Regions from separate parts of the Solidesulfovibrio carbinolicus genome, predicted to be linked through region 3. Evidence: riboswitches for the same ligand, from Rfam matches in the RefSeq annotation. Region 3 holds a riboswitch; each other region holds the start of a gene.

Evidence for each region. A riboswitch is a leader RNA that binds a small molecule or an ion and turns the genes downstream of it on or off. The one in region 3 is predicted to bind cobalamin.
Region 1: linked by a shared signal. The riboswitch ahead of metE (5-methyltetrahydropteroyltriglutamate--homocysteine S-methyltransferase) and the one ahead of C3Y92_RS14035 (sirohydrochlorin cobaltochelatase) in region 3 are both predicted to bind cobalamin.
Region 2: linked by a shared signal. The riboswitch ahead of C3Y92_RS01005 (ribonucleoside triphosphate reductase) and the one ahead of C3Y92_RS14035 (sirohydrochlorin cobaltochelatase) in region 3 are both predicted to bind cobalamin.

What each region holds. Positions count from the first base shown of each region.
Region 1 is NZ_CP026538.1:4,028,129-4,038,020, reverse strand. It holds gene aroA (3-phosphoshikimate 1-carboxyvinyltransferase) at 1-639, opposite strand, end outside; gene pheA (prephenate dehydratase) at 858-2,012, opposite strand; gene C3Y92_RS18005 (3-dehydroquinate synthase II family protein) at 2,014-2,988, opposite strand; gene C3Y92_RS18000 (2-amino-3,7-dideoxy-D-threo-hept-6-ulosonate synthase) at 2,992-3,789, opposite strand; gene metE (5-methyltetrahydropteroyltriglutamate--homocysteine S-methyltransferase) at 4,038-6,344, opposite strand; cobalamin riboswitch at 6,525-6,716, opposite strand; gene aprB (adenylyl-sulfate reductase subunit beta) at 7,382-7,873, shown strand; gene aprA (adenylyl-sulfate reductase subunit alpha) at 7,922-9,892, shown strand, end outside.
Region 2 is NZ_CP026538.1:230,935-240,826, forward strand. It holds gene C3Y92_RS01005 (ribonucleoside triphosphate reductase) at 1-1,550, opposite strand, end outside; cobalamin riboswitch at 1,676-1,897, opposite strand; gene C3Y92_RS01010 (NifB/NifX family molybdenum-iron cluster-binding protein) at 2,173-2,535, opposite strand; gene C3Y92_RS01015 (HAD family hydrolase) at 2,768-3,412, opposite strand; gene C3Y92_RS01020 (trimeric intracellular cation channel family protein) at 3,485-4,147, opposite strand; gene C3Y92_RS01025 (sodium:calcium antiporter) at 4,232-5,455, opposite strand; gene C3Y92_RS01030 (hypothetical protein) at 5,657-5,920, opposite strand; gene C3Y92_RS01035 (dual CXXC motif small (seleno)protein) at 6,058-6,273, opposite strand; gene C3Y92_RS01040 (HD-GYP domain-containing protein) at 6,385-7,362, opposite strand; gene C3Y92_RS01045 (2-phosphosulfolactate phosphatase) at 7,432-8,163, opposite strand; gene C3Y92_RS01050 (hypothetical protein) at 8,289-8,513, shown strand; gene proB (glutamate 5-kinase) at 8,594-9,745, shown strand.
Region 3 is NZ_CP026538.1:3,136,806-3,146,697, reverse strand. It holds gene cobI (precorrin-2 C(20)-methyltransferase) at 1-565, opposite strand, end outside; gene C3Y92_RS14050 (ABC transporter substrate-binding protein) at 562-1,488, opposite strand; partial or broken gene C3Y92_RS14045 (ABC transporter ATP-binding protein) at 1,376-2,128, opposite strand; gene C3Y92_RS14040 (FecCD family ABC transporter permease) at 2,185-3,231, opposite strand; gene C3Y92_RS14035 (sirohydrochlorin cobaltochelatase) at 3,231-4,133, opposite strand; cobalamin riboswitch at 4,239-4,423, opposite strand; gene C3Y92_RS14030 (hypothetical protein) at 4,447-4,767, opposite strand; gene C3Y92_RS14025 (hypothetical protein) at 5,037-5,456, opposite strand; gene C3Y92_RS14020 (DJ-1/PfpI family protein) at 5,811-6,398, opposite strand; gene C3Y92_RS14015 (hypothetical protein) at 6,452-6,793, opposite strand; gene C3Y92_RS14010 (ComEC/Rec2 family competence protein) at 7,011-9,590, shown strand; gene C3Y92_RS14005 (HyaD/HybD family hydrogenase maturation endopeptidase) at 9,664-9,892, opposite strand, start outside.

The sequences.
Region 1 (9,892 bases), 890 kb from region 3:
GGTCTGGACGGCAAAGGGCACGCCGAAATCGGCCAGGGTGGACAGGGTGATGGCGACGTAGGGCCAGGACACGGTTTTCTTGCCGATGATCTCGATGGTCAGCGGTCCGGCGGCCATGGGCGCGGCCAGCAGCAGCCCGGAGAGATATTGGGAGCTGTCTTCCAGGGAGATGGCGGTGGTTCCGCCGGCCAGGCCCTGGGTGACGATGGCCAGGGGCGGGCAGCCGGATTTTTCGAGGTAGAGGCATTCCGGGCCAAGGGGCAGCAGGGCGTTGACGAGTTCGCCGATGGGGCGGTCGTGCATCCGGCCGTGGCCGCGCACCAGGAAATGGCCGCGTCCGGCGGCGGCCACGGCCACGAGCAGGCGGCAGGTGGTGCCGGATTCGCCGACGTCGAGGGCGACGGAATGTTCTTCTTCGTCTTCGCCGCCCAGGGGCCGGCCGGCGGTGCCGGAGACGACCACGGAGCCGTCGCTTTGGGGGTGCATGGCCGCGCCCATGGCAATCATGCAGTCCCGGGTGCGGGAAATGTCCTGGCTATCGAGCAAACCCGTGAGGCGGCTGGTGCCGGCGGCCAGGCTGGCGGCGATGACGGCCCGGTGGGACACGGACTTGGAAGGCGGCGCGGTGATGATCGGCATAGGGTCCTCGTTGGCAAGGGTGGTCGGTGGGAAGCCTCCGGCGGCCAAGGGGCTACCGCCCCTTGGAACCCCCTAGCGCTTTCCGTCCGTTGCATTCAAGCGTCGCGTGCCACTGGGGTTGTGGCGCTGGGTCCGCGCGACCTTCTTCCTTTCAATTTATCCAGGGGGACCGGGGGGGATGATCCCCCCCCGGATTTCTTCTCGTTGCTCTTTTCCATCTACGCGTCGCCCTTATCCGTCGCGCCTTCGGCCAGGTCCACCTGGGGACCGGCCGGGTAGCAGCCGAGGATGCGCAGGCTGTGGGTATTTTCGGTCAGGGTGGCCAGGAGCTTCTTGTATTCCTCGCGGGTGAGGTCGCATTGCAGGTCGGCGAAGAAGAAGTACTGCCATTTTTCGCCGCGGATGGGCCGCGATTCGAGCTTGGTCAGGTTGATGCCTTCGCCGGCCAGATGGGCCAGCACCTGATGCAGGGAGCCGGGCTTGTTGGGCACGGTGAAAAGCAGCGAGGTCTTGTCCCGGGTCTGCTGCTTGGTGTCCTCGGGGCCGATGATGAAAAACCGCGTCCAGTTGTCGGGCAGGTCCTCGATGGGGCTGGCCAGCACATTAAGGTGGTGCATGGCTGCCAGGCGCAGGTGGCCGATGGCGGCGGCGTTCGGCTCTCCGGCCAGTCGCGCGGCGGCGGCGGCGGTGGAGTCGGTGGGGATGACCTTGGCCCGGGGCAGATGGGTCTTGAGCCAGCCGGCGCACTGGGCCAGGGGCTGGGGGTGCGAGTAGACGATTTCCACGGCGTCCAGGCTCGTTGCCGTGGAGAGCAGGGCGTGGCTGACCCGGCAGGTGATCTCGGCCTGGATAAAGACGTTGTAGCGCTGGAAGTTGTCCAGGCTCTGGCCGATGGTGCCTTGGAGGGAGTTTTCCAGCGGCACCACGCCCAGGTCGGCCTGCTTGCCGGCCACGGCGGCGAACACGTCGCCGATGGTGGTCTGGGGCAGGAAATCCGGGGAATGGCCCAGGGCGGCCATGGCGGCGAAGTGGGAAAAGGTGCCTTCGGGGCCGAGGTAGGCCACCCGTTCGGGGCGCTGGAGGCGTCTGGAGGAGGACAGGATTTCGCGGTAGACGGCGATCAGATGGTTGTTGGGCAGCGGTCCGGGATTGGCGGCGGTGAGGCGGGCCAGCACTTCCTGTTCGCGGAAGGGCTTGAAGATGGCGCTGGCCCGGCCGTCCTTGCGCCGCCCCACCTCAAGGCTGAGGGCGGCGCGTTTGTTGAGCAGGCCCACGATCTCGTCGTCCACGGCGTCGATGCCGCGACGAATTTCGAGCAGCGCCTCCTCCAGGGAACCCGGGGCGACGGCAGGCTTAGTCGTGTCCGGGTTCATGTCATCCTTCCTTGATCTCTTCGGCGATGCGCATGCCGAAGTGGCGTCCGGCCACGTCGGTGGAAACGAGCACCGTGTCGCCTTCCTTAAGGGCCACCACGCTGACGGGCTTGCCCTCGGGGGTGACCAGGCGGATGGTTTCGGCGTTTTGCAGGAACACCTTGCCTTCCTTGCCGCCCACGGAGGCGGTGATGAGCAGCATGGGGCGGATTTCGGTCTTGATCCGGCCGACCACGGCGGTCTTGGTGGCGCCCTTGTGGGAGACGATCAGCACTTCCGAGCCCGAGGCCAGCTCTTCGAGGTAGCGGGTCTTGTCCCCGGGCATCTGGCAATAGGCGTGGACGGCGCCGGCGTTGATGCGAAACGGCCGGGCGGCGACGTAGGGATTGGACTCGGTTTCGGCGTTGACCAGGAAGGTGAAGGCCGAGCTGTTGCCCACAAGCATCCCTTCGCCGGTTTTAAGAATGCTCGTGGTGTCCACGCAGACCCGGTGGCCAAGGCCCGCGTGTTCGATCTTGGTGATGGTGGCCGCCGCGAGTTCCATGGTTCCCTGGGAGAGCTTCAGTTCATTGACGATGGTTTTAAGATCGCACACGGCCTCGGGGGTGATGAGCAGCTTGTCCGCGCCGCGCTCCAAAACCCCGGCGGCCAGCCGCGCCCGGTCCAGGCTCTCGCATTCCAGGCCCAGGCCTTCGGTGCAGGCCAGGATGTTTTCCACCGGAATGATCTCCCAGCCCTGGGCCAGAAAGACCGGACGACACGCCTTTAAGGAGTCGATGGCCGTTCCCTCGTCATCCTTGCAGCAGATGGGGATCAGTTCGAACTGATCGGGCGTCATCACCTGGGTGCGCCCCAGGGCCAGCACCTTGTCGGCGTCGGCCGCCTCGACCACGAATCCGTCCACGCCGGATTCGAGGCCGAGGGTGATGACGTTTTTGTCGAAGGGAACGACCTTGAGCCATATTTCTTTGGTCATGACTTAATCCTTGAGGAGTTCGAGGGCCTGGTCGACTTCCCAGTCGAGGTGGACGATGCCGTGCAGGGCCTGGACGATGCGGGCGGGCTGGGCGTGCTGGAAGATGTTGCGCCCGATGGACAGGCCCGAGCCGCCGGCCTGGACCGAGTCGTGGGCCATTTGCAGCAGGTCGCGGTCGTTGTCCATCTTGGGGCCGCCGGCGATGACCACCGGGATGCAGCAGGCGTCGGTGACCTTGGAGAAGGATTCGATGTCGCCGGTGTAGGGCACCTTGACCACGTCCGCGCCGAGTTCGGTGCCGACCCGGGCGCAGTGGGCCACCACGTCCACGTCGTACTCGTTTTTGACCTTGGGGCCTCGGGCATAGACCATGGCCAGCACGGGCATGCCCCAGTCGGCGGCCCGGGAGGTGGTTTCGCCGAGGTGGGCCAGCATGTCGCGCTCGGTCTCGTCGCCGAGGTTGATGTGCAGGGATACGGCGTCGGCTCCGAGCTTGATGGCGTCTTCGACGGTGCCGACCAGGGTCTTGGCGTTGGGGAAGGGCGACAGGCTGGTGGAAGCGGACAGGTGGATGATCAGTCCGACGTCGCGGCCGCGTCCGCGATGGGAGCAGCGCGGCAGGCCCTTGTGCATGAGCACGGCGTTGGCTCCGCCTTCGGCCACCTGGTTGACGGCGTCGCGCATGTCGATGAGGCCCGAGATGGGGCCGACGGTGACGCCGTGGTCCATGGGGACGATGATGGCGCGGTGGGTGTTGCGATTGAAAATGCGTTCGAGGCGGACGGCTTTCCCAAGCAGCATGGCGTATCTCCTTGCGTTTGGCCCAACCGGCCGCGGCCGCCGGCGACTGGTAATAAAAAAGGGCCGCCGGCGTAATGCCCGCGGCCCTGGAGAGGCTCGTTTGCGATTGACCTAGTTCGACCGCAACCCCCCCAGACCACGGGCGTGGCTAAACCAGTACCAAAAGTAAAAGCCGGTGGTGGGGGTGTGGAGGGTCTGCATGGGCAATACGGGTACGTTCCCCTCTTGCTTCCTGTCAAGGACTATTTTCACAAGCCTTGCCCGGCCAGTTGCGCCCGCAGGCGTCGGGCCGCCGCGACCATGTTGGCCAGGGACGGCGTGACCTCGTCCCAGGCGCGGGTTTTGAGGCCGCAGTCCGGGTTGGCCCACAGCCGGGCCGGGTCGATGAGGGCGGCGGCCCGCCGCAGCAGATCTTCCATTTCCTCGGCCGAGGGCACGCGCGGGCTATGTATGTCGTACAGGCCCGGTCCGATGGCGTTGGGGTAGCCGTCCCGGGCAAAGGCGGCCAGGGGGGCCATGCGGCTGCGGCTGGCCTCGACGCTGATCACGTCGGCGTCCATGGCGGCCACCTCGGGCACGATCTCATCGAAGTCGGCGTAGCACATGTGGGTGTGGATCTGGGTTTCGGCCTTGGCCACGGCGGCGGCCAGGCGGAAGTCGTCCACGGCCAGGGCCAGGGAGGTCTCCCAGTCGCGCCGTCGCAGGGGCAGGCCTTCGCGCAGCCCCGGCTCGTCGATCTGGATGACGCGGATGCCCTGGGCCTCCAGATCGGCCACCTCGTCGCGCACGGCCAGGGCGATCTGGCGGCGGGTCACCTCCCGGGGCTGGTCGTCGCGCACAAAGCTCCAGGCCAAAATGGTCGAAGGGCCGGTGAGCATGCCCTTGACCGGCTTGTCGGTGAGGGATTGGGCGAAAACGGCCAGCCCGATGGTCATGGGGCCGGGGCGCGACACGTCGCCGTAGATGACCGGCGGCTTGACGCAGCGCGAGCCGTAGCTTTGCACCCAGCCGTTTCGGGTGAAGCAAAAACCGGCGAGCTTTTCGCCGAAAAACTCCACCATATCGTTGCGCTCAGGCTCCCCGTGGACCAGCACGTCCAGGCCCAGGGCCTCCTGGCGGGCCACGGCCTCGGCCACCTGGCCGCGCACGAAGGCCTCGTAGGCGGCGGCGGCAAGCTCGCCCCGGCGGAACTTGGCCCGGGTCTGGCGGATCTCCGGGGTCTGGGGAAAGGAACCGATGGTGGTGGTCGGGATCAGGGGAAGCTGCAAGGCTTCGGCCTGGAGCGGCGCGCGGGCGGCAAAGGCAGCCGGGCGGTGGAACATGTCCTGGCTGACGGCGGCCGTGCGGCGGCGCACGGCCGCATCGGCCAGCCGGGGGCTGGCCCGGCGCGATTCCCAGGCCCGGCGGTTTTCGGCCAGGGCGTCGGCCACCTCGGGCCGACCGGCCCCGCTCGGGGCGGCGGCGTCGGCCAGCAGGCGGACTTCGCGGCATTTCTGCACGGCAAAGGCCATCCAGGATTGGATTTCCGGGTCGAGGTCCGTTTCGGCCTCAAGGTCCACGGGGCAGTGGAGCAGGGAACACGACGGGGCGAGCATGAGGCGCCGGGGCCCCAGGCGTTCGGCGGCCAGGGCGATGCGGCTTAGCGCCGCGGCGGCGTCCACCCGCCAGATGTTGCGGCCGTCGATCAGACCCAGGGACAGGGCGGTCTCGGGGGCCAGGGCCTTGGCTGCCAGGGCGAGCTGGCTGGGGTCGCGCACGAGATCAATATGAAGCGCCCCCACGGGGAGGTCGCGCACGAAGTCCAGATTGTGGGCCAGACTGCCGTAGGGCGCGGCCAGCAGCAGGCGGGCCGGGGCGGCGGCCTCGGCCAGGGCGGTCCAGGCCGCCCGGCAGGGGGCCAGGGCGTCAGCCGGCAGATCCTGGCACAGGACCGGCTCGTCGAGTTCGATCCAGGGGCAGGTCTCGGCCAGCTTGGCGAGGAGTTGGCTGTAGGCCGGCAGCAGGCGCGGCAGCAGGGCCAGGCGGTCGAAGGGCTCGCCGGCGCAGGCCCCGAGCATCAGGAACGTGACCGGTCCGGGCAGCACGGCCTTGGGCGTGAACCCGGCGGCCCGGGCCTGGGCCGCCTCGTCGAGGATTGTCGTGCCGACCAGGGCAAAGCTCTGGTCCGGTTCGAATTCCGGCACGAGGTAGTGGTAGTTGGTGTCGAACCACTTGGTCATTTCCAGGGCCGTGACGCGGCCATCCGTGCCGGCCTCGCCCCGGGCCATGCGCCAGTAGAGGGCCTCGTCCGCCGGTCCGCCGGCATGGCCGTAGCGGGCGGGCACGACGCCGAAAAGCACGGCCAGATCGAGCATGTGGTCGTAGAGGGAAAAATCGCCGACCGGCACGAGGTCGATCCCGGCCGCGGCCTGGAGCCGCCAGTGGCGCAGGCGCAGGTCGGCCGCCACGCGGGCCAGTCCTGCGGCGTCGAGGGTCCCGGCGAAGCGGGCTTCAAGGGCGGTCTTGAGTTCGCGGGCCAGCCCCATGCGGGGAAAGCCCAGGGAGTGGGTGATCATGCGAGGTCCTCCTGTTTGCCCGAAGGCGTTTGGGGAGGTCGGCATGTCCCCTTGCGGGGAATGGGGAGACGCGAAAAAAACACCCGTTCCCGGCAGAGGGAACGGGCACGGGTGCGAGAAACGGCCCGGACGTCGCCGATTGCCGTCGCTGGTCACTCCGGCCCTTTGCGCGAGGCCCGAATGCCGACCGTTTTCGAGGCGTCTTCTGGCTTACGGGGCGGGTCGTTTCGACCGGCGGCAGCGGCCTTGTCCTTCCCGGGAACACCCAGTGGAGGTCGGCCAATAACCCCGAATACAGCAGCGCGACTGCGACGGATTCCCACCGTCTTCCGTTTCTCGAAAGGTCCGTCTGCCAAGCAGACAGGGGGGGCAATAGCCGGGAGGAGGCAAGGGCGTCAAGGGCCGGGCCGACGCGGGCGTCGCGGCCTGGGGTGGGGACCTGCGTCGCCGGGTTACAAAAGCCGGGACGTTGGTGAAGACGTCCATGACGCGTCCGGCCGGCCAAGAGGCGGAGGTTTGGCCTGGGGTATCATGCCGTTGTCAAAAAAGTCACAAGAGGCAGGGGGGTTGTAAAGAGGAACCGGGGAAAACCGGGAAAAGGTCTTGCGGGGGTGGGTGGGGTCTGCTAGCTTGGACGGTGCAACCACTACCGTGCATCGTCCGTGACCGGGGTCCCGCCGGGGTCTCCGGGGCCGATTTGTCGGCGCTTTTGGACGGACGTGAAAAAAAGAACATTACCCTTGACTGGGGTTGCGGCGCTTGTTAAACCGATCACAAGCTAACCGCAGGCAGTTCACAAACGGAAGCGATTCCGGGGTTTTGTTGTCGAGAGGCGGTGGGGATGACAAAAATCCCCAAGCCCGGCGGTTGCATAGAACGTCGGCACCAAGCGACGCCGACGCATGAGGGCAAGCCGGAGCCAGGCGCACAATGCGCCACATGGCGACGGCGCGCGGATGTCCCAGGCGTCCAGGCGTTCAGCTCTTTAATGGATTGGGCGCTGGGTGTACAACAACTAAACGTTTGGAGGACTACTTATGCCTACCTTTGTGGATCCGAGCAAGTGTGACGGATGCAAAGGCGGTGAGAAGACCGCGTGCATGTACATTTGCCCCAATGACCTGATGATTCTGGATCCTCAGGAAATGAAGGCCTTCAATCAGGAGCCTTCCGCTTGCTGGGAATGCTACTCTTGCGTGAAGATCTGCCCCCAGGGCGCTATCTCCGCTCGCCCCTACGCTGACTTCGCTCCCATGGGCGGCACCTCGATCCCCATGCGTTCCGCCGACTCCATCATGTGGACCGTGAAGTTCCGCAACGGCAACATCAAGCGCTTCAAGTTCCCCATCCGCACCACCCCCGAAGGTTCGATCAAGCCCTTCGAAGGCAAGCCGGAGCCGGGCGATCTGGAAAGCGAACTGCTTTTCACCGAGACCGCCCTGGTCACCCCCAAGGAAGCCCTTGGCAAGAAGTTCGACGTCACCGGCGCCGACACCGTGCAGTGCTGGTTGGACGGCTTCTGCAAGTAGTCCGTTTCGCCAACTGAATAGCCATCCACCCTACGGAGGACATATATTATGCCGACCATTCCCGTGAAGGACGAGCCCAAAGGCGTTGCCCTTGCCGAGCCGGAACTGATTGAAAAAGATGTCGACATCCTCTTTGTCGGCGGCGGCATGGGCTGCTGCGGCGCGGCTTTCGAAGCCGTTCGCTGGGCCGACAAAGTTGGCGGCGATATCAGCATCATGCTGCTGGACAAGGCCTCCCTGGAGCGCTCCGGCGCCGTTGCCCAGGGCCTGTCCGCCATCAACACCTACCTCGGCAAGAACGATGCTGACGACTACGTCCGCATGGTCCGCACCGACCTGATGGGCCTGGTTCGCGAAGACCTGATCTTCGACCTTGGCCGTCACGTCGACGATTCCGTTCACCTGTTCGAAGAGTGGGGCCTGCCCTGCTGGACCAAGGACGCCCACGGTCACAACCTCGACGGCGCCCAGTCCAAGGCCGCCGGCGTCTCCCTGCGCACCGGCGCCGACCCCGTCCGCTCCGGCCGTTGGCAGATCATGATCAACGGCGAGTCCTACAAGTGCATCGTGGCCGAAGCCGCCAAGAACGCCCTGGGCCAGGACCGCTACCTGGAGCGCATCTTCATCGTGAAGCTGCTCCTGGACGCCAAGCAGCCCAACCGCATCGCCGGTGCGGTCGGCTTCTCCACCCGCGAAAACAAAGTCTATGTCTTCAAGGCCAACGCCATCCTGGTGGCCTGCGGCGGCGCGGTCAACGTGTACCGTCCCCGCTCCACTGGTGAAGGCATGGGCCGCGCCTGGTACCCCGTGTGGAACTCCGGCTCCACCTACACCATGTGCGCTCAGGTCGGCGCCGAAATGACCATGATGGAAAACCGCTTCGTCCCCGCCCGCTTCAAGGACGGTTACGGCCCGGTCGGCGCTTGGTTCCTGCTCTTCAAGGCCAAAGCCACCAACGCCAAGGGTGAAGACTACTGCGTCACCAACCGCGCCATGCTGAAGCCCTACGAGGATCGCGGCTACGCCAAGGGTCACATCATCCCGACCTGCCTGCGTAACCACATGATGCTTCGTGAAATGCGCGAAGGCCGCGGCCCCATCTACATGGACACCGCCGGCGCCCTCCAGGCCACCTTCGCCAACCTGAACGCTGAGCAGCAGAAGCACCTCGAGTCCGAAGCTTGGGAAGACTTCCTCGACATGTGCGTCGGCCAGGCCAACCTGTGGGCCTGCACCGACACCGAGCCCGAGAAGAAGGGCTCCGAGATCATGCCGACCGAGCCGTACCTGCTCGGCTCCCACTCCGGCTGCTGCGGCATCTGGGTCTCCGGCCCGGACGAAGCCTGGGTTCCCGAAGAGTACAAGATCAAGGCCGACAACGGCAAAGTCTACAACCGCATGACCACGGTCAACGGCCTGTGGACCTGCGCTGACGGCGTCGGCGCTTCCGGCCACAAGTTCTCCTCCGGCTCCCACGCTGAAGGCCGTATCTGCGGCAAGCAGATGGTCCGTTGGGTTGTCGACCACAAGGACTTCAAGCCCACCCTGTCCGTCACCGCCGCCGAGCTGGCCAAAGAGATCTACCAGCCCTGGCACACCTTCAAGGACAACGTCGGCATCTCCACCGACCCGATTGTCAACCCGAACTTCATCAGCCCGCATAACTTCATGATGCGCCTGGTGAAGTGCACGGACGAGTACGGCGGAGGCTGCGCCACCCTGTACACGACCTCCAAGACCCTGCTCGACACCGGCTTCCAGCTGCTGCAGTACCTGGAAGAGGACAGCAAGAAGCTGGCCGCCCGTGACCTGCACGAGCTTATGCGCTGCTGGGAACAGTACCACCGCCTGTGGACCGTCCGCCTGCACATGACCCACATCATGTTCCGCGAAGAGACCCGTTACCCGGGCTTCTACTACCGCGGCGACTTCCTGGGCCTGGACGACTCCAAATGGAAGTGCTTCGTCAACTCGAAGTACGATCCGGCCACCAAGGAAACCAAGGTCTTCAAGAAGACC
Region 2 (9,892 bases), 1.6 Mb from region 3:
ATTTCATTGATGCCGTTGACGCCAATGGTGGAGAAGTGGTTGCGCAGCGAGCCCAGGTAACGCTTGGTGTAGGGGAACAGCCCGGCGTCCATGCGGCGGGTGATCTCCTTGCGCTTGATCTCAAGGGTGGTGCGGGCAATTTCCAGCAGCGCGTCGAGGCGGGCGAGAAGGCCGGCTTCGTCGCCGCGATGGGTGTGGCCCAGGCGGGCGCAGTTGATGGTGACCACGCCGACGGACCCGGTCTGCTCGGCGCTGCCGAAAAGGCCGTTGCCGCGCTTGAGCAGCTCGCGCAGGTCGAGCTGGAGCCGGCAGCACATGGAGCGCACCATGCCCGGGGTGAGGTCGGAATTGAGGAAGTTTTGGAAGTAGGGCAGCCCGTACTTGGCCGTCATCTCGAACAGGATGTCCACATTGGGCGATTCCCAGGGGAAATCCTTGGTGATGTTGTAGGTCGGGATGGGGAAGGTGAACACGCGGCCCTTGGCGTCGCCGGCGGTCATGACCTCGATGTAGGCCCGGTTGATCATGTCCATTTCGGTTTGGAGCTCGCCGTAGGTAAAGGCCATCTCCTCGCCGCCGATGACCGGATGGTCGCCGGCCAGATCCTCGGGGCAGGTCCAGTCGAAGGTGAGGTTGGTAAACGGCGTCTGGGTGCCCCAGCGCGACGGGACATTGAGGTTATAGATCAACTCCTGGATGCACTGGCGCACTTCTTCGTAGCCCAGGTTGTCCTTGCGGATAAACGGGGCCATGTAGGTGTCGAACGAGGAAAAGGCCTGGGCGCCGGCCCATTCGTTTTGCAGCGTGCCGAGGAAATTGACGATCTGGCCCACGGCGCTGGAGAGGTGCTTGGGCGGCTTGGCTTCCACCTTGCCGGGCACGCCGTTAAGGCCTTCGCTTAAAAGCATCCGCAGGGACCAGCCGGCGCAGTAGCCGGACAGCATGTCGAGATCGTGGATATGGAGATCGCCGTCGCGGTGGGCCGCTCCGGCTTCGGGCGGGTAGACGTGGGAGAGCCAGTAGTTGGCCACGACCTTGCCCGAGACGTTCAGGATAAGCCCGCCCAGGGAATAGCCCTGGTTGGCGTTGGCGGCCACGCGCCAGTCCTGGCGGTCGAGATATTCGTTGATGGAAGCGGCCACGTCCACCACGGTCTTCTTGTCTTCGCGAAGGCGGGCGCGCTGTTCGCGGTAGACGGAGTAGGCGCGAAGGGTGCGGAAATGGTTGGCCGAGACGAAAGCCTGCTCGACGATGTCCTGGATGCGTTCGATGTCCGGGATCTGGCCGATGAAGCGGTGGGAGAGGACCTTGACCACCTGGGCGGTCAGCAGCCAGGCCTCGTCCTCGCCGAATTCGCCGGTGGCGGCGCCGGCGCGACGGATGGCGGACAGGATCTTGTCGGCGTCAAAGGTGACGATCTGGCCGTCGCGCTTGCGGATGCGCGAGGGGATGGCGGCCACCACGGGCTGGTCGACGGCGGCGTCGACGGCGTCGTGGCGGTCGGAGGTGGGGGTAAGGGCCAAATTGCCGTGTTCCATCGGCTCGGACATGCGTTTCTCCCTGGGCGGACTGTCGTCGGGCAGGGGAGGGGCGACGGCGGCCGAAAAACGCATGGCGCGAAACGGCAGGCCGGGCAGCCCTCCCGCGAGGCTCCCTGGTTCATGCGCCGGACGGATGCGTCCGGCGGGCGTCGGCAGGTGTTCGGACTTGCGAACGCGTCGGCCCGGTGTGGGCCGGTTTCCTAGTTCCCGCGGCTTCCCGGGCTCTTGCCCAGTGCTTGGTTGCGGGGTTCGTTTTCGCTTACCGCTGCGGGGCAGTTCCGGACTTGCACCGGATTCCCTCTTACGGCTGCCCGCCGCCGCCTGGGGCGGGGCGGACCAACGCCAACGTCGCAGCATATATGCGAGGATGCGGCCAAAGAGTCAATCGAGGCAAAAAACGGCGCGATGTTGGCGGGTTGGGGTGATTATGCACCGGATGCGGCGGTTTGGGCGGGCGGCGCGAGGTCGCTATGGCGTTTATTTTATTGTCTTTTATGAATGGGCGGGCGGACGTGGGGAGGCGGAAAAAATTACAGCCGCAGTTGTTCCGCCTCGGGACAACGGCAAAGCCCGGGACCATGCCGTGGTCCCGGGCTTTGTCGCGTGTCAGCCTAGCCTCTCGGCCAGCCGCCTAATGCAAACAGGTATGCCCGTGGGCCGTGCACAGTTCGTCGCGGTCCTTGAGCATGCCGGCGAGAAACGCCGCCGCCGCTTCGTGGACCGGGCCGGACGCGCCGCGCACCACGGTCATGCCGGACTGGCGCAGCTTGTTGACCGCGCCCTGGCCCATGTTGCCGGCAATGAGCACCGTGACGCCCATGGCGAGCAGGTCGTTGACCAGATTGGACTTGCAGCCGCACTCGGCCGGCGGGGAAAAGGTCTCCTCGGCGACGACGCTCTTGTCCGGGCCGATGGTCAGCACCGTGAAATAGCCGCAGTGGCCGAAATGCTCGTCCACCTGCCCGTCGCGGGAGGGAATGGCGATCTTGGTCATGTTCGTGACTCCTTGAGACTGCCGGCGCGTGGCCGGACAATTTACCCCCGCCTCGTACCGGAATTGGGACGGCCTGGGAAGCCCCGGCCGGGCCGGGCGATGAGCCGGCCTGGACCGGCATGGGCTTGATGGACCGTCTTCGGGTCAGGCCGGGGCGATAACGCGTGACCTCGCGCCGAGGGCGTCAGCGACCAAACGGCCGGCGGCCATGCCGAAAAATAGCCGCCGCGCCTCAGCCATCGCTGCCGAGGCATACGGCGGCGAAACCGCCCAGAGCCTCCAGCTCTCGGGCCGTGGACGCGGCGTCGCGGTGGACCACGCCGCGAACCCCCAGGGTCGCGGCCACTTCCACGAAAAGCGCCCGGTCGTCGATGTAGACCGCGTCAGCCGGGTCGCATTGGGCCACGTCCAGGGCCAGGCGGAAAATGCCGGCGTCGGGCTTGCGCATGCCCACGAAGCACGAGGACACGAAGGCGTCGACAAAACAGCCCAGGCCGAAGGCCCGGATGCGGTACTCGTTGAGTTCGCGGCCCTCGTTGTTGACGACCACGATGCGGATGCCGTGCCGGGCCTTGAGTCCGCGCACATAGGCCAGCATGTCGGACAGGGGCGCGCTGCGCGACAGCATGAAATCCCGGAAGGTCGCCTTGTCAAAGGAACGCGGCGCGTAAAACACCGTGCGGTCGAGATACTCGTCCAGGGAGAGCTTGCCCTCTTCGTAGGCGTCGAAGGTGAGATGGTGGCGTTCGTCGGTTTCGGCGGCGTCCAGGCCGAAGCGCTTGGCTGCCTCGGCCCGGGCCTGCCGGTCCCAGCCGTTGGTGAGCATGACGCCGCCGACGTCGCACAAAAGCGTGGTGATGGGTCGCTTCACGGACATTCCCCCTGGCTTGCGGATGGGGCCGCCGGTTGCGGACCCTCATCCTTTATAGACGCGGCCGGGGAGGCGGCGTCAAGCCACAGGCGGATTGCGGCGGCGAAACAGGCCATGGTCGCGCACGGGGACGGTGCGCCAGTTGCGGGTGATGGCCAGCACACGAAGAAGAAAGGTAAAGGCGATGGTGACAAAGGCCGAGGTCAGCGGCGGCAGGCCGAAGGTCTGGCGCAGGAAGGGGTAGGTCAGACAGCCCAGCAGGGCGGCCAGGCCGTAGAACTGGCCCGGGCGAAACACCATGGGCTCCTCGCGCATGAGCACGTCGCGCAGGATGCCGCCGCCGCAGGCGTTGACCGTGCCGACCAGCACGGCCGGGGCGAAATCCAGGCCAAAGGCCAGGGATTTCTCCATGCCGACCACGGCGTAGGCTCCCAGGGCGGCGGCATCCACCAGGGCCACGAAACGCTCGGACAACACGGCCCGGCGGCCGAAGATGAGGCAGGCCAGGGCAGCGCCGGCCACGGCGTAGAGATAGTCCTGGTTGCGCACCACGGCCGGCACGCCGGCCTGGAGGAAGATGCCGTCGCGTATAAGCGCCCCGCCCACGCCTGTGGCAAAGGACAGGCCGAGCAGGCCGACGAGGTCGAACTCGCGGCGGATGGCCTCGATGGCCCCGGTGGCGGCCATGAGGAACACGGCGAACAGGTCGAGGTAGATGGGCAGGGCAAACGTCTGGTCCATGGCGGCGGACCTCCTGGCGGCGGTTCCCGCCCCGGAGGGCTGCTCCGGGGCGGGCGGGTTCCATAGGGCCGGGCCGGCCCGGCGTCAAGAGGCGCTGTGGCGCGCGGGGCGGACAAGGGCCAGCAGGTGGCGGCCGGTGCGTGGCAGCATGAGGGCGAAGACCCCGATATACAGGAAGGTGAAGAGGAAGTGTACCTCGTTGCCGTCGAGGTGGCCCGGGAAGAGGTTCCAGAAAGCCTCCGGCACGGCCGGGGCCAGGAACTGGCCGAGGAACAGGCCAAACAGCAGCAGCGCGCCCCGGATGTCCAGGCGCAGGCCGGCGAGCAGGCCCACGGCCAGAAGCGACTGGGCGGCGGTCAGCATGATCTCGTGCATCTGCACGCCGTCCAGGGGAATGGGCACGGCAAAGCTGCCCGAAGACACGCCGTAGACGCCGGGGATCATGCCGACCAAGAGCGTCCATTGGTTGAGCTTGGAGGAAATAAGGCTCCCCAGGGCCAGCCCGCCCATGCCGCGCAGGGCGAACATGACCGAGACGATGACTTCCGGGGCTTCCGAGGCGATGGGGGCCAGCCACTGGACGAGCAAAAATTCGTTGACCCCGAAGATGCGGCCGGTGGCGACGAGGCCCTCGCTGAAGGCCTCGGCATTGGCCACGATGACGCCGGCGGCGAAAAGAAACAGGCCGAGCGTCGAAAGGCGGCGAAGGCCCTTGGGCAGCGCGCCGATGACGCAGGCCACGCCTTCAAGCTCGGGTTCCTCGCATTCGCGCCGGGCGGCGATGGCGATGTAGACGACGTAGAGGCCAATAAGCACCGCGCCGTCCACCCAGGTCAGCGACCCGGACAGGGGTATGGAGATGGCGTAGGCCGTGGCCAGACCGAGGAACAGGACTTCGGTGCGACGCTCACCCTCCAGGATGATGGGTTTTTTGGTGCGCCACCAGACCAGGAAGGCGACCAGGGTCCAGGCCACGCCGATCAGGAGCCGGTTGGCCCCGGTCATGTTGGCGATGGCGAAGTGGGCATAGTCGGATTCCGGGTGTTTGCCGGCCATCCAGGTGAAGTACATGTCCACGGCGTATTCGGGCAAAACGGCGATGAGCGCGACCACGGCCAGGGCCAGGGCTTGGGGAATGTCGTTTTGGGCCACGTCGCAGGCCCATAGGAGCAGAAACGACGCGCCCAAGATGGCCGCGCCGGCGATGGCGGCGGTGGCCGGCGGCGAGGGGTGGACGGAAAAGAGGAAGCAGAACAGCCCTGGCAGGGTGGCGGCCACGGCAATGTAGAGAGGAAGCAGTTTTTTCATGGAATCTCCTCGGTGTTGACGCGGCCAAAAAAAAGACCTTGGCACGCGTAGGCATGCCAAAGGTCTCGCCGATCGGTTCCGAGGGACCGACGGCAGGGCCAGGCGGCTGACGTGCCGCAGTGATGTTGACCCTGCCCGAAACAGCTACTCCCCTTTGGGAGGGTCACCATAGGGGCTGGGGCGGGGGGCGTCAAGAGCTTGCTAGCCCGCCTCTCCGGTCAGCTGCAGCTGTATTTTCTCGGAGAAGATATACAGCGCGTCGATGACGAAGGCGTATTCCGGAGCTTCCTCGCGCCACAGGACCATGAGGTCCTTGATCTGGGTTCGTGCCGCCGCTAGCTCGGCCGGATTCTCGGCGTTGTTGACCGCCGCCAGGGCTTCCAAATATTCGTCGCTCAAAAAGGCCGTGACCATGGCCTTGGCCACCCGGTCCTTGTCGAGGCCGTCCCACACGCCAGTCGCCATTTTTGCTCCTTCCCGGGCTCTCCGCCCGCCTGAAACCAACCGGCCGCCAACACCCCATACGGGGTTTCCAAAGGGGCTCAGCCCCTTTGGCCGCCGGAGGCATTCTTCCCTCTTTGTCTTCCATCTCAACTACATCACTACATTCTATCCATCGGCACATTGGCGTACACTTCGTCCATGTCGTCGCCGAGCTGGGCGGCGAAGCGGGCCGGATCGTGGCGTTTGCCGCAGCCCCGGCAGGCCAGCATGACGGCCAGGCAGGAGCGTTCGAAGACCAGGACGCCGCCGCAGTCCGGGCAGGCGACGCCCTTGACCGGGGCGGCCTCGAATTTGATGCGCGAAAAAAAGGCCATGCCGTCTCCTTGTGCCTGTTATACAACACAACGCCAGTTATGTTGTATAAATATAAAAATAGCTCAATGTGTGGTTTACACTGTGCGTTGTCTTGAGAAATGTAGTCGGCATTACACCATCTTGGCGTCGCTTAAAATGAGCACCAGACGCTTGAAGGCGTCCATGTCGAAGTGGTTGGACATCTCTTCGCGCATGAGGCGCAGCGCCTGGAAGGGCGGCAGGGCCTCGGCGTAGGGCCGTTTGCTGGTGAGCGCGTCGTAGACATCGGCCACGGTCAGCACCTTGACGTGGTCGGGGATAAGCGTGTCGGTGAGGCCGCCCGGGTAACCCGAGCCGTCCACGCGTTCGTGGTGCAGGAGGATGCCCTGCATGGCCGTGGGGGTCAGCCCGGCTTCCTGGCACAGAGCCACGCCCTTGACGGGGTGGGTGTTGATGACCAGCCGTTCGTCCGGGGTCAGCGGCCCGGGTTTGGACAGGATTTCATGGGGCACCCGGGTCTTGCCGATGTCGTGGAGCAGCGCGCCGATGCCGGCCTGGACCATGGTGTACTCGTCAACCTTCATGGTTTGCAGCATGGCGGCGGTATAGACGAAGACCTGCACGTTGTGGGTATGCACCGAATAATCGTGGGAGGTCAGGGCGGCGATGGCCCGCAAGGATTCGTTGGAGGCCAGAAATTCCAGGGCGCGTTCCACCAGGCTGACGACCCGGGAGTATTCGCGCTTGCCCAGGCCCTTGGGCAGGCGGGTTTCGAACACGTCGCGCACCACGGACTCGGCCGTGCCGTAGAGTACCTTGGCCCGCTCGGGCACGGGGATTTTCTCGTCGGTGAGGATCTGCGGCAGGTGCTTTTCAATATAGTGGTTGAAATCCGGGCGCTGTTCGCCCCGGATGAAGACTTCGGTGACGCCGGCGTCGTGGAGCTTTTGGCGGTGGCGCGGGGTGAATTGTTCGTTTTCGGCGGCGTAGAGCACGAACCGGCCGGCCTGGCGGATGAAGACCCGAAATCGCCCCAGGGTCTGGGGGAAGATCATCATGGGCGAGACCGCGAAAAACTGCTCTTCCTGCATCGACGCCTTGCGCAACATGCCGTGGGTGCTCCTGTGTGCCGGTCTGGTCCGTGACGGCGACCGTACTGCTTTTTCGACCGCCGCGGCTTAGGCTTGGGCCGGCATGTCGGGCTGGTCCGGTATGGGCGGCGCGTCGCGACGGGTGAGCGTGAGGCGGCCGTCGTCGTCGCGCACGGCTTCGATGAAAAAGTCGAAGGCGTCAAGGGTCAGGCACAGGTCGAAGTCGGCTTCGGGCACGATGGCCGTGTCGCCAAAAAATATTTCGGCGCTGGCCGTGCCGCGCAAAAATTTGGGGATGGCGGCAAAGGCGTTGGGCACGTCCTGGAGCAGGTTGGCCAGGTACATGCCGCACAGCTTGTCTTCCGGGGCCGGGGCCAGGCCGGCCTTGCCCATGGCCACGATGGAGACGACCTCGGGGTTTGCCGCCGCGATGGCCCGGGCCGTGGCCCCCATGTTGGCGAACGAACAGGTGATGACCCGGTCCGCGCTGCCCATGGCCGCGACAATGCCCCGCGTGCCGGCGCTGGTGGCGTGGATGACCGTGCGCCCGGTCAAGTCCAAGGCGTCCAGTTCGCTGGGCGAGTTGCCGCAGTCAAAGCCGGCGGGCTTTATGCATTGCCGCTCCCCGGCCAGGATGGCCTCGGGAAGGGCAGCCTTTAGCGCCAGGGCTTCCTCGATGCTGTCCACGGGAAGAATGCGCGCCGCGCCGCCGCCCAGGGCGTGGCAGGCCACGGTGCAGGCCCGAAACACGTCGATGACCACGGCCAGGCCCGAAGCCTCGGCCGCGCCGGTCAAAAGCTCCAACATCCGTATGCGCACGACAAATCCTCCCGGCCCAAGCTCTAGCAGCGCCGGCCCGGTTTGAAAAGCGGCCCGGACCCGCCTTGCCGGGGGGCGGGCGAGGTTGTAGAAGAGAGCAACGCCCCAAGGCAGGGAGCCGCCCCATGGCCGACACGCCCAAGCCGTTGCCGCCCCTTTTGCCCGTGATCCCCGAGTACAAGCCCTGGCTTGACCGGGTGATCAAGGAGACCGCCGCCGACGCCGGCGCGGCCGACGCCGCTTTTGCCGCCCGCCACGGGCCGGCCAGCGGCCCTGAGGGAGTTGTCCGGGCGCGGACCGAAGCCCAGGCCGAATTGGCCCGCGGCGTCATTGCCGATGAAAAGGCCTAAACGTCGTAACCAACAAGGCGACGCGTCGCGTCGCCGTTCCCCGGCGGGCAGCCCCGCCAGCCAAGCGAGAAGGAGGGCCCATGGCCCAGAGCGACTGGCGCGAGAAGCGCCGGCAAGTCATGTCCCAGGCCCGCCGGGTGGTCATCAAGGTCGGCAGCGCCGTCCTGGCCGGCCCGGACGGCGTGGATTCCCTGGTCATCGCCTCCCTGGCCCGGCAGATCGCCGAACTGGTGGCCTCGGGGCGCGAAGTGCTGCTGGTTTCCAGCGGCGCGGTGGCCGCCGGCCGGGCCGTGCTGGGCGAGCGCTACGATCCGTCGTTTCTGCCCCACCGGCAGGCCGCCTCGGCCATCGGCCAAAGCCGCATCATGCACGCCTATGACCAGGAATTTTCCCGCCACGGCCGCATCGCCGCCCAGGTGCTTTTAACCCGCGACGACCTGGACAACCGCGAGCGCTACCTCAATCTGCGCAACACCCTGTCCACGCTTTTTGATCTCGGCGCGGTGCCGGTCATCAACGAAAACGATTCGGTGGCCATCTCCGAGCTGGTCTACGGCGACAACGACTGCCTGGCCGGCCTGCTCGTGGGCACGGTGGGGGCCGACCTGTTCGTCAACCTGACCTCGGCCCGGGGCGTGTTCGCCGAGAACCCGGACGAGAATCCGGCCGCCAAGCCCATGGAATGCATCGACAACATCGCCGATCTCGACCTCGACGCCATGTGCGGGGCCAAGACCACGCTGGGCACCGGCGGCATGTATTCCAAGCTGCTCTCGGCCCGGCGCGTGGCCCAGCTCGGCGTGCCGACCCTGATCCTGGCCGGCCGCGAGGACGGGGCGCTGGCCCAGGCCTTTGGCGACGAGGGCGTGGGCACGTTTATCGTCTCGGGCTGCAAGCCCATCACCCGGCGCAAGTTCTGGCTGGCCTACCACCACGAGCCCCAAGGCACGCTCACCGTGGATGACGGCGCGGTGCGGGCGCTTAAGGACAAGGGCAAAAGCCTGCTGCCGGCCGGCATCGTGGACGTGGCCGGGGAGTTCCCGGTGGGCTCCATGGTGCGGGTGGCGGCGGTGTCCGGCGAAGTCGTGGCCCTGGGGCTGTGCAACTACGCTTCCGGTGATCTGCGCAAGATCATGGGCCTCAAGAGCACGCGCATCGCCCAGGTGCTCGGCGAAGCCGCCTACGAAGAAGCCGTGCACCGCGACAACCTGCTTCTCGACCCGGCCATCTAGCAGGGCAGCGCCCTGCACCCGGCAGGGCGCTGCCCTGCACCCGCTGGGACGCTGTCCCAGACCCTGCCAGGGCGCTGCCCTGGACCCGCCGGGGGGATTTCCCCCCGGACCCCCTGGCTGTCTGTGGCGGGCGGGGGAGCCACAAGC
Region 3 (9,892 bases):
CGCGAAGCCGGGGAAAGCTTTTGTAGGCTTTGAGGATCACGGCGTTGTCGGCCGTTTCCAGGGCGGCGGCCAGCCGGCCGTCGTCGTCGATGCCCGAAGCCACCAGCAGGTTTTCGCCGCCCTCGGCCAGTACCTGGCCGGTGCGGGCTGCTGCCGCCTGAAACGAGGTGATGCCGGGCACGATCTCCACGGCAAGGCCCGGCACAAGATCGCGCAGGCGCGGGAGCACGTAGCCAAAGGTGCTGTAGAGCAGCGGATCGCCCAGGGTGATAAAGGCCGCGTCGCGCCCGGCGGCCAACACTGCGGCCATGGCTGCGGCGTTTTTTGCCCAGGCCGCGTCCAGGGCGGCCTGATCGCGGGTCATGGGAAAGGGCAGACGGGTGAGCCCCTGGCTGGCCGGCAGATGGGGGGCGACGATGGCCTCGGCGATGGAATAGTCGTTTTTGCTCGACGAGGCGGCAAAGACGGCGTCCACCGCGCCAAGAACGCGCACGGCCTTAAGCGTCACCAGCTCCGGGTCGCCGGGGCCGACGCCGATGCCGAAAAGCGTTCCCGGGCGGGTCATGACGGCCTCCCGGACAGCAGCGCGGCCAGTTCTTCCACGGCCGTCACGCTTCCCGGCCCGGGCCGGGAGAAGGTCGCCTCGTCCACCACAAAGGCCCGGCCGTTTTGCACGCAGGGCAGCGTGGCGTACTCGGGCCGCTCGGCCATGGACCGGGCTTCGGGGTTCATGGGGCCGCGCTGGGTGAGGCAGACGTCCGGGGCCAGGCGCAGCAGTTCCTCGTCGGATAATCGCACGATTTTGTCCTTTGTCGTCACGGCGTTGTTGCCGCCGGCGGCGGCGATGACGGCCGAGGCCATGGAGGTGTTGCCGGCGGCCAGCAGGCTGCCCGAGCGCACCTCAAAAAAGACCTTGGGCGGCGGGCCGGCCGGCCTTTTGACGGCGAGCAGGCGGCCAGCCAGGGCTTCACGCAGGTTGCGCGCCCCGGTTTCGTCGCCGCACAGCACGCCGATGCGGTCAATGGCGGAAAATAACGTTGGAAAATCCGACACGGCAAAGACCGCCGTGGGGATGCCCAGGCCGGCGAGCCTGGCGGCAGATTCCCGGGCTTCGCCCCGGCCGTCCATTTGCAACACGAGATCCGGGCGCACGGCCAGGACGCGCTCAATGTTGGGGCGCATGTGGGTGCCGATGACCGGCAGTTCCGGCTCGCCGGCCGGAGCCGGGTCGGCTTCGGTGCGGGCGACCACGCGGTCGGTCAGTCCCATGCCGGCCAGGATATCCACAAAAGCGCCGTAAAGCGGCACGACGCGCCGAGCCGGGGCGGAAAGGGCGACGGTGTTGCCCAGGTCATCGACGACGGCCGGGCCTTGGCTATGGGCCGGCGCGGCCGCCAGCAGGCCGGCCAGCAGGCAGACCGCCGCCGGCAGCCAACGCCTGGGGCGCGCCGGTCTGGGGATGGGCAATGACGATGATGTCGGTTTCATAAATCCTCGAAAGGGTTTGCTGCGTAAAAACCTCGGCCGTGGGGCCGTCGGCCTCGATGCGGCCATCTTTGAGAAACACCAGCCGCCGACAGAACAGCGCGGCCAGATTGATGTCGTGCAGGGCGGCCAGAATGGTGACCCCGGCCGCGTTACGGGTGGCGAGCAAGCGGTAGAGGTCCATCTTGCGGGCGATGTCCAGGCTGGCCGAGGCTTCGTCCAGAAGCAAAATGCCGCTTTCCTGGGCCAAGGCCCGGGCGGCCAGCACCCGCTGGAATTCGCCGCCGGACAGTTCATGAAGGCGTCTGTCGGCAAGACCGCCCAGGCCCACGGCCTCCATGGCCGCCTCGGCCGCCCGGTGGTCTTCCGGGCCGTAGCCGCCAAGAAATCCCAGATACGGATAGCGCCCCATGAGCACCACCGAGCGCACGGCCAGTTCCCCGGTGTTTTCGCCGCGCTGGGGCACGGAGGCCACGAGCCTGGCCCGCTGCCGGTCGGTGAGTTCGGCCAGATCGCGCCCGGCCAGGACCACCGTGCCCGCGCCCGGCGACAGCACACCCGAAAGCGCCAACAGCAGCGTGGTCTTGCCCGCACCGTTGGGGCCAAGGACGGCGACCATTTCCCCGGCGGCCACGGTAAGGCTCAGCCCGCCAAGGACAGCCCGGCCCCGGTAGCCGCTGGTCAGGTCGCGGCAGCGGATCACGCCCGCCCCCCGCGCCCGGTCAGGAGCAGGAAGCAAAAAAACGGCCCGCCGAGCAGGGCCGTGACCACGCCCACGGGCAACTCCGCGCCGCCGGGCAGGATCACCCGGGCCAGGACGTCGGCCCCGCACAACAGCGCCCCGCCGGCCAGGGCGGCCTGGGGCACCAGCGCCCCGTGTTCGCCGCCGTAGAGCCGCCGGCAGGCATGGGGGGCGATAAGCCCCACAAAGCCGATGACCCCGGAAACGGCCACGGCGCCGGCGGTGAGTAAGCTCGCCGCGCCAAGAAGGGCCAGCCGCGACCGGCCGGCGGCCACGCCGAGCTGCCGGGCCTGGCGTTCGCCCAAGAGCAAAATGTCCAGCTCGCGAAGGAACAGCGCCACGCCGGCCAGGCCAAGCAGCAGGCAGGGGAGGAACAGGGCCAGTTCGGCCCGGCCCTTGCCCTGAAAGCCGCCCATGATCCAGAACACGATGCCGGCCACGGATTCTTCGTTAAGCGCCTTGACCAGGGAGAGCAGGGCGGACAGGAAGGTGGCCGCCACGATGCCGGACAAAACCACCGTCTCGCGTCGCAGCCCCCCGGCCAGCCGGGACAGGGCCAGGACCGCGACCAGGGTCGCGCCGCCGCCGGCCAGGGCGCAGGCCGGGGTGACGAGCGTTGAGCCCAGGGCCGCGCCCAGGCCCAGCGTCAGGGACAAGGCCGCGCCAAAAGCCGCGCCGCCCGAGACGCCCAGGGTAAAGGGATCGGCCAGGGGATTTCGCAGCACGCCCTGGAAGGCCGCGCCGGCCACGGCCAGGGCCGCGCCCACGCCATAGGCCAAAAGCGCCCGGGTCAGGCGCAGTTCCATGACCACCGTGGGCAGGGCCGGATCGGCCGGAGCCGGGACGGCCAGGCCGGCCGCCCGGGCCAGCACGGCCAGCACGTCCCCCGGGGCAGCCGGATAGGCCCCGGCCAGACAGGCGGCGCTGAGCGCAGCCAGCCCGGCCAGGACAAGGGGCAGGGTCCGCTTCAGGACCCCGCCCCGGGGGAAGGCGTGTGGCGGCATTATTTCCCGGGCAGGGCGTCGAAGGTTGTCTTGAGGTGTTCGATCCAGATGTCGGCCACGCCGCTATGCTCGGCCGCGCCGGCCAGCACGGCCTTGGTCTCCACGCCGGCGGCGGTGAGCATCGAGGCCAGGGAGTCCTTTTCCTTGCCGGCCATGTCGTTGCGGGCATGGTCGCCGGCCACGGCAAAAAGCGGAATGAGCCAGGCTTTCTTGACGCCCTTGGCCTGGAGTTCGGCCACGGCGTCGTCAAAGGAGGGCGTGCCTTCCACGGTGGCGACAAAGGCGTTTTTATCCAGCCGCCACAGGCTGTACTGCAGGGCCGGATAGGCCATGTTGGCGGGATGCTCGGTGCCGTGGCCGACGAAGATGACGGCTTCTCCGGGCTTGCGGTCCTTGGGCGCGGCTTCAAGCAGCGCGGCGGCGGCCTTGGCGAAATCCTCGGCCTCAAACAACAGCGGCGCGGTCACCTCGACCCGGGACAGACCCTTGGGCATGCGCGAGAACGCGGCGGCCGTGCGCACGAGGTCGTGGTATTCGTGCCCGGGGACGGTTTGCAGGGAAAAAAGGGCCACGTCGGTGACGCCCTGATCGGGCAGGGCGGCCAGGGCCTCGGCCGGGGAGGGCACGCGTTTGCCTTCCTTGGCCAGTTTGGCCCGGATCATGGCGGCGGTGTAGCACAGGGTCACGGGCACGCCGGGATAGGCGGCCTTGACCCGGGCCACCATCTTTTCGATGGCCGGGGCGGCCTCGGGCACGGTGGTGCCAAAGGCGGCCACGACAATGGCTTTTTTCGGTTCCTTCTTGGCGTCGTGGCCGGCGGCGGCCGGGGCGGCCAGGGCCAGGACCAGGGACAGGGACAGGACCAAGCGCGCCAGATGCGTAAGACGGGTCAGACGAATCATGCCAGGTAACCTCCACGGAAATGGAGGGCTCTTGAGGAAAGCGGACGGGAGACGAAAAAGCGCCCGAAGCCGCGTCCCGGCCGGCAAAAGCCCTCGTTGCCGGCGGGATGTGCCAGAACCCGGGCAGGTCTTCCGGCTTGTTCCATCGGCCCCGGCCTTCCCGGGAAGTGCTTCCCAGTGGCGCGCGTGGAGGCCGACCTTTGCGTGGAACTGACGGCGGCGGGACCGCTCCCGATTTGAACGGGATTCCCTATTAAGCCCGTGAGGGCACCCAGGTCGATTTCCGGGGAGGTAGCCGGGGGGCGGCCGCCTGTCAAGGCGCGGGATGGGGCTTGATGAAACCGCGCTTAAGCAAAACGTCGTAATCGGCTTTTTTGGTGAAAAGCGTGGGAATCTTGAGGGTTTCGAGGTTTTGCATGAGGATCTGGACGGTCCCCTTGTTGGCCTTGGGGTTCATGACCACGATGGCCACGTCCTTGGCCATGGCCAGCCGTTCGGCCACGTCCCAGGCGGCGGTTTCGGCCGGGCCGCCGTTGACCTTGTAGGCATCCACGCCGACCTCGATGACGGCGGCCTGGGCTGGCCCGGGCGAGCAGGCCAGGCAGGTAAGCGCCAGGGCGAGGCTACCGCCCAAAAGGCGGGCATGTCTGGACAGGCTGGTCATTTGGGAGTAAGGATTTTTTTCACAAAAACATTTCTGGGGGTTCGCCGTGAAATTTGATTTCGCCGGGCTTATCGTGCTGTTCGGGTTTGCGACCATCTTTATTTCCCTGCTGCTGATCAAGTCCCAGCAGGCCAACAAGCCCAAGGATCAGGACTGGTAGAGCGGCCATTGGCCGGGCTTTTTTGAAGCGGCGGGCGGCGTTGGCCGACCGCCGCTTTGTATTTGCCGGCCGGCCGGGTCTATTTAAGCGAACCTATCTTGCCGAATTTGTTGGATTCCGCCCGGTAAAAGACGTTTTCGATGACCTTGTCGTTGCCGACGTCCTTATAGTCGATGCGCACGGGCGAGCCGTCTTCTTTGACCTTGCGGAAGAAGTCGGCGATGTTTTTGAATTTGTCCGAGCGCAGCCCGGGATCGACGACAAAGAACCCCTGGCTGGTGACGATGGTCAGGACGTTTTTCGTTTCCTGCACTTCCTCGACCAGGGCCGTGGTCTTCTTGTACTTCACCGCCAGGCTGTCCTCGGTGATGAAGTCCATGACGTAGTAGGCGGCGACGATAAAGAGCAGAAAGGAAACGAGCAGGAGCACTTTTCCTTTGTTGACGGCAAAGTCGCCGATGAGTTGCCGCAGGCGATCCAGTTTTGTCTTGTCGATCATAGCGCCTCGTTGCGCCGGCGGGCCGGGTGGGCCGCCGCCGGGCGGGTGGTCGCCCAGGGCTATACCATCGTTGCGCCGTGGAAAAAAGGGGGGGATTTGGGGGCGCGCCGGCCGGACCGGCGCGCTCTCCCGTGAGTTCGAGCCGGCAGGCCGGGCGTTGGCCACGGATGGCCTACGTTGCATCCTCAAAAAAGCGTCAGCGGTGTTTGGGGAACAACCTCACGAAAAAGAATCATTTTTCGAAAGTTTCAGCATGTTTTTCAAGGGACGCGCCGCCCGACGCCACGACGCGGCGGCAGCCTCGCGGATCAGGATGGACGCAAAGCTGCCGCCGGTTGGTCTTCAGACTGGAGCCTAGGCTTCGATTTTCGTGCCGAGCAGGTCCAGGAACTGGCGCATCCACTGGGGATGGGCCGGCCAGGCCGGGCCGGTGACGATGTTGCCGCTGGTCACGGCGTTGGTGAAGGTTTCGTTGGGGCCAACGTAGGTGGCCCCGGCCCGTTCGATGTCGGGCTGCACCGCCGGGTAGGCCATGCACTGGCAGCCGGCGATGACGTCGGCCGTGACCAGCACCTGCTGGCCGTGGCACACGGCGGCGATGGGCTTTTTGGTCGCCCCGAAATGTTTGACGATCTCGATGACCCGGGGATTTAACCGGATGTATTCCGGGGCGCGGCCGCCGGGCACCACCAGGGCGTCGAAGGCGGCCGGGTCCACGGCGTCGAAGTCGAAATTGAGCGCAAAGTTGTGGCCGGGCTTTTCGCTGTAGGTCTGGTCGCCCTCGAAATCGTGCACGGCGGTGCGCACGGTCTCGCCGGCCTTCTTGCCCGGGCACACGGCCTTGACGTCGTGGCCGACCATGAGCAGCATCTGGAAGGGGACCATCACTTCATAGTCCTCGACATAGTCGCCGACGAGCATGAGAATTTTCTTGACCGCCATGGGGTACTCCTTGTCTGTGGGGTTTCGCCGCCTGGCGCGGCGTTTGGCTGACCTTACTTGGCGCAGTTGCAGCGGTAGAACTTGCGGTTGCAATAATCCATGCACCGGTCCTTCTCGCCCTGGATTATGGCCAGACAGGCCGGATCGGCTCCGGTTTCCAGGGAGGCCGCCCGGTCCTTGCAGGCAGCGTAGCAGCCTTCCATGTTCTCGTAATAGTCCGTGACCACGGCCTGGTAGACTTGGCAGACCTTGGCCGAGCAAGCGGCGTCGGCCCCGGCCGCGCCCTGGGCGCAACCGGCGGCGAATTCCTGGGGCGTCATGATGGGCTGGACCTGGGAACAACCGGCCAGGGCCAGTCCGGCGAAAAGGCACAGGGCGATGCTGCGGCGGTGCATGGAGGCTCCTTGGTCGCGCCCGGCCGGGCGCGGGGATTGGTTCACAGCATTATCCCCAAGCCGGGCCGGTGACAAGCGGAGCGGGCAAACCCAGGCCCGGACGACGCCGGATGCGGCCGCCCGCCGAGGCAGCGCCCGCAACCGCCGAAGGCCCTTGCCGCCGGACCCCAAGCTTTCTACAATCCCGGGCAAAATACCGTGACAGGGATGCAACATTTTGGCGCACGACCCGCCCCATGACGACGCCGGCCGGGGCGTGCCGCCGCTTTTGCCCTGGCAGCCCTGCCTTTTGGCCTATGCCGGCGGCATCCTGGGCGTGGAATATCTGCTGCCTGCGCTTCTCGGCCTGGCCTTGCTCGCCCTGTTCGTGGGCGGTCTGTCACCGCCTGTCGACCCCTTGAAGCGCGCTGATCCTGGCTTAAGGCCAACGGACCCCAAAAAATCCCAAGATTTCAAAAAAGTGCTTGAATTGGTGAAAGGGCGCAACATGAGGCCGGGCCTGCCGGCCCTGGCCGCCGCCTTCGCCCTGGGCCTTGGCGCGGGCTGGCTGGCCCTGCCGGCAACGCCTGACGCGCCGCCGTGCCTGGCCGCCAAAACCCTCACCGCCGTGGGGCGCGTCGCCAGCGTCGATCCCCGGCCGGGGCGTCGCCTGGCCCTGGTCCTGGACGAGGTGCGCCTGACCGGCCCCGACTGCGCCGCTGCGCCGCTGCCCGGCCGGTTGGCCGTCACCTTCGACCAGCCCGACCTGACGCCCGTTCCCGGCGACGTCCTGGCCGTGACCGGCCGCATCCGCCCGACCGCCGGCTTCGCCAACCCCGGAACCACCGACTTCGCCTTCCTGCGCCGCCTGGAAGGCGTATTTTTTCGCGCCTACGCCAAGGGCGGGCGCGGCGACCTCACGCGTCTGGCTGTCAGCGACAACGCCTTGGCCCTCTGGCGGCAGGCCCTGCGCGACCGGGTGGCCGCTGCCCTGGCCCCGCCGCCCGCCGTCTCGCCCGCCACTTCGCTGGACGACAGCGCCGCCTCGGCCGGCCGGGCCATGGTGGCGGCGCTGCTTTTCGACGACAAGTCCGGCTTCGCCGAAACCGACCTTGAGCTGGTGCGCCGGGCCTCCCTGGCCCATACCCTGGCCCTGTCCGGCATGAACGTGGCCTATGTCGTTGGGCTGGCCGCCGCGCTGGTGCTGGCCGTCGGGCGTCTTATGCCCCGCCTCTATCTGCGCCTGCCGCGCCCAAAACTCATCGTCCTGGCCGCCGCGCCGTTGGTCGTTGGCTACTGCTGGATCGGCGGCGGCTCGCCGTCGCTTGTGCGCGCCGCGTTGATGTTCGCCGCTTTTGGCTTCATGCTGCTTTGGGGGCGCGACAAGGCCCTTTTCGACGGCCTGTTCCTGGCCCTGGCCGCCTTTCTTGTCGTCTCGCCGCTGGCTGCCTTTAGCGCCAGCCTCCAGCTCTCGGCCCTGGCCGTGGCCGGCATTGCCCTGTTCTGGCCGCCCTTTGCCCGGGCGATTTCCCGCATTCCGGGCCAAGGCACGCTTCTGCGAACCCTCCTCGTCGGCGGCCTGGGCATCCTCTGGACGAGCCTTGCCGCCGAGGCCGCCGTGTTGCCGCTCATTGCCCGGCTTTTCGGCGACTTCGCCTTCGCGCCCTGGATCAATCTGGTGTGGCTGCCCATCCTCGGCTGCCTGGTCATGCCGCTGGTCCTGTGCGGCGCGGCGGCGGCCGCCGTTCCCGGACTTGGTGCCCTCGCCCACACGCTGCTGACGGCCGGGGCCGACTGCTGCGCCTGGCTCATGCGTGGTCTGGCCGCCCTGGATGCCCAGGGCCTGCTGACAGCCCGGGCCGTGCTGCGCCCCTCGGCCCCGGAGCTGCTGGGCTGCTACGGCCTGCTCGCCGCCCTGGCCCTGGCCGTGGCCTCCAAGAGGCCGCTGCCAAAAGCCGCCCTGGCCGTGAGCCTGCTGCTGCTGACCGGCCCGAGTCTGACACGCGGGCTTGAGGCGTTTTCCCAGGAGGTCGCCGTCACCGTCCTGGACGTGGGCCAGGGGCAGGCCGTGGCCGTGGCCTTGCCCGGCGGCCAAAGGCTCCTCATCGACGCCGGGGGCCTTTTCGGCTCCTTCGACGTCGGCCGGGCCGTGGTCGGGGCCTACCTCGCCGACGGCCGCCCGCCGCGCCTGGAGATGGCCATCGCCAGCCATCCTCACAGCGACCACGTCAAAGGCTACGTCTCGCTCCTGGACCGCTTCGCCATCGTAACCTATCTGGACAACGGCGGCGCGCCTGAAGGCGAACTCGGCCCGGCCCTGGCCGAAGTCCTCGCCCGCCGCCGTATTCCGACCCGGTCCCTGGCCGCCGGCGACAGCCTTGATCTCGGCCACGGCCTTGTGCTCGACGTCCTCCACCCCGGCCCCCAGGCCGATCTTTCCCACAACAACGGTTCGCTCATCCTGCGTCTGACCCGAAACGGCCACGGCCTGGCCCTTTTTCCCGGCGACGCCGAAACCGCCGTACTGCGAAAACTCGCCGCCTCCGGCCAAAACCTGCAAGCCGACGTCCTTGTCCTGCCCCACCACGGCTCCAGCTCCAGCCTGTCGCGCCGCTTCTACGCCGCCGTGGCCCCGAAAATCGCTCTCGTCAGCTGCGGCGACGCCGGCCACTATCCTTCCGCCAAGGTCGTCGAGGCGTTGGCGCGATTGCCCTGTCCGGTTCTTGCCACCAAGGACAATGGCGCGATTACCGTGCGACTGGACGGCGACGGGCAAGTCCTCGGCACGGAGACGGTACGCCAGGGCGTCATCCCATGACGCGCTGGGCGCTGCCCAGACCCACCGGGGGGATAATCCCCCCGGCCGCCGGAGGCTTCTTCTCTTTTTCGCCCTACGCCTTGGGCGTGGCGACGCCGCCGGCTTCGGCGAGTTCTTTGAGCGCGATGTCGAGCATGGCGGGCAGCCGGTCGGCGACGATGTCGGTGAGTTCGATGCTCATGTTCTTGAAATCGTAGGGTTCCATGCCGATGACCACGGTTTCGGGCCGTTTGCCGACGAGTTCGCAGTAGATGAGGGTATCGACGAGGTCGGACTGGTGCATGGAGTCCTTGAAGGCCAGG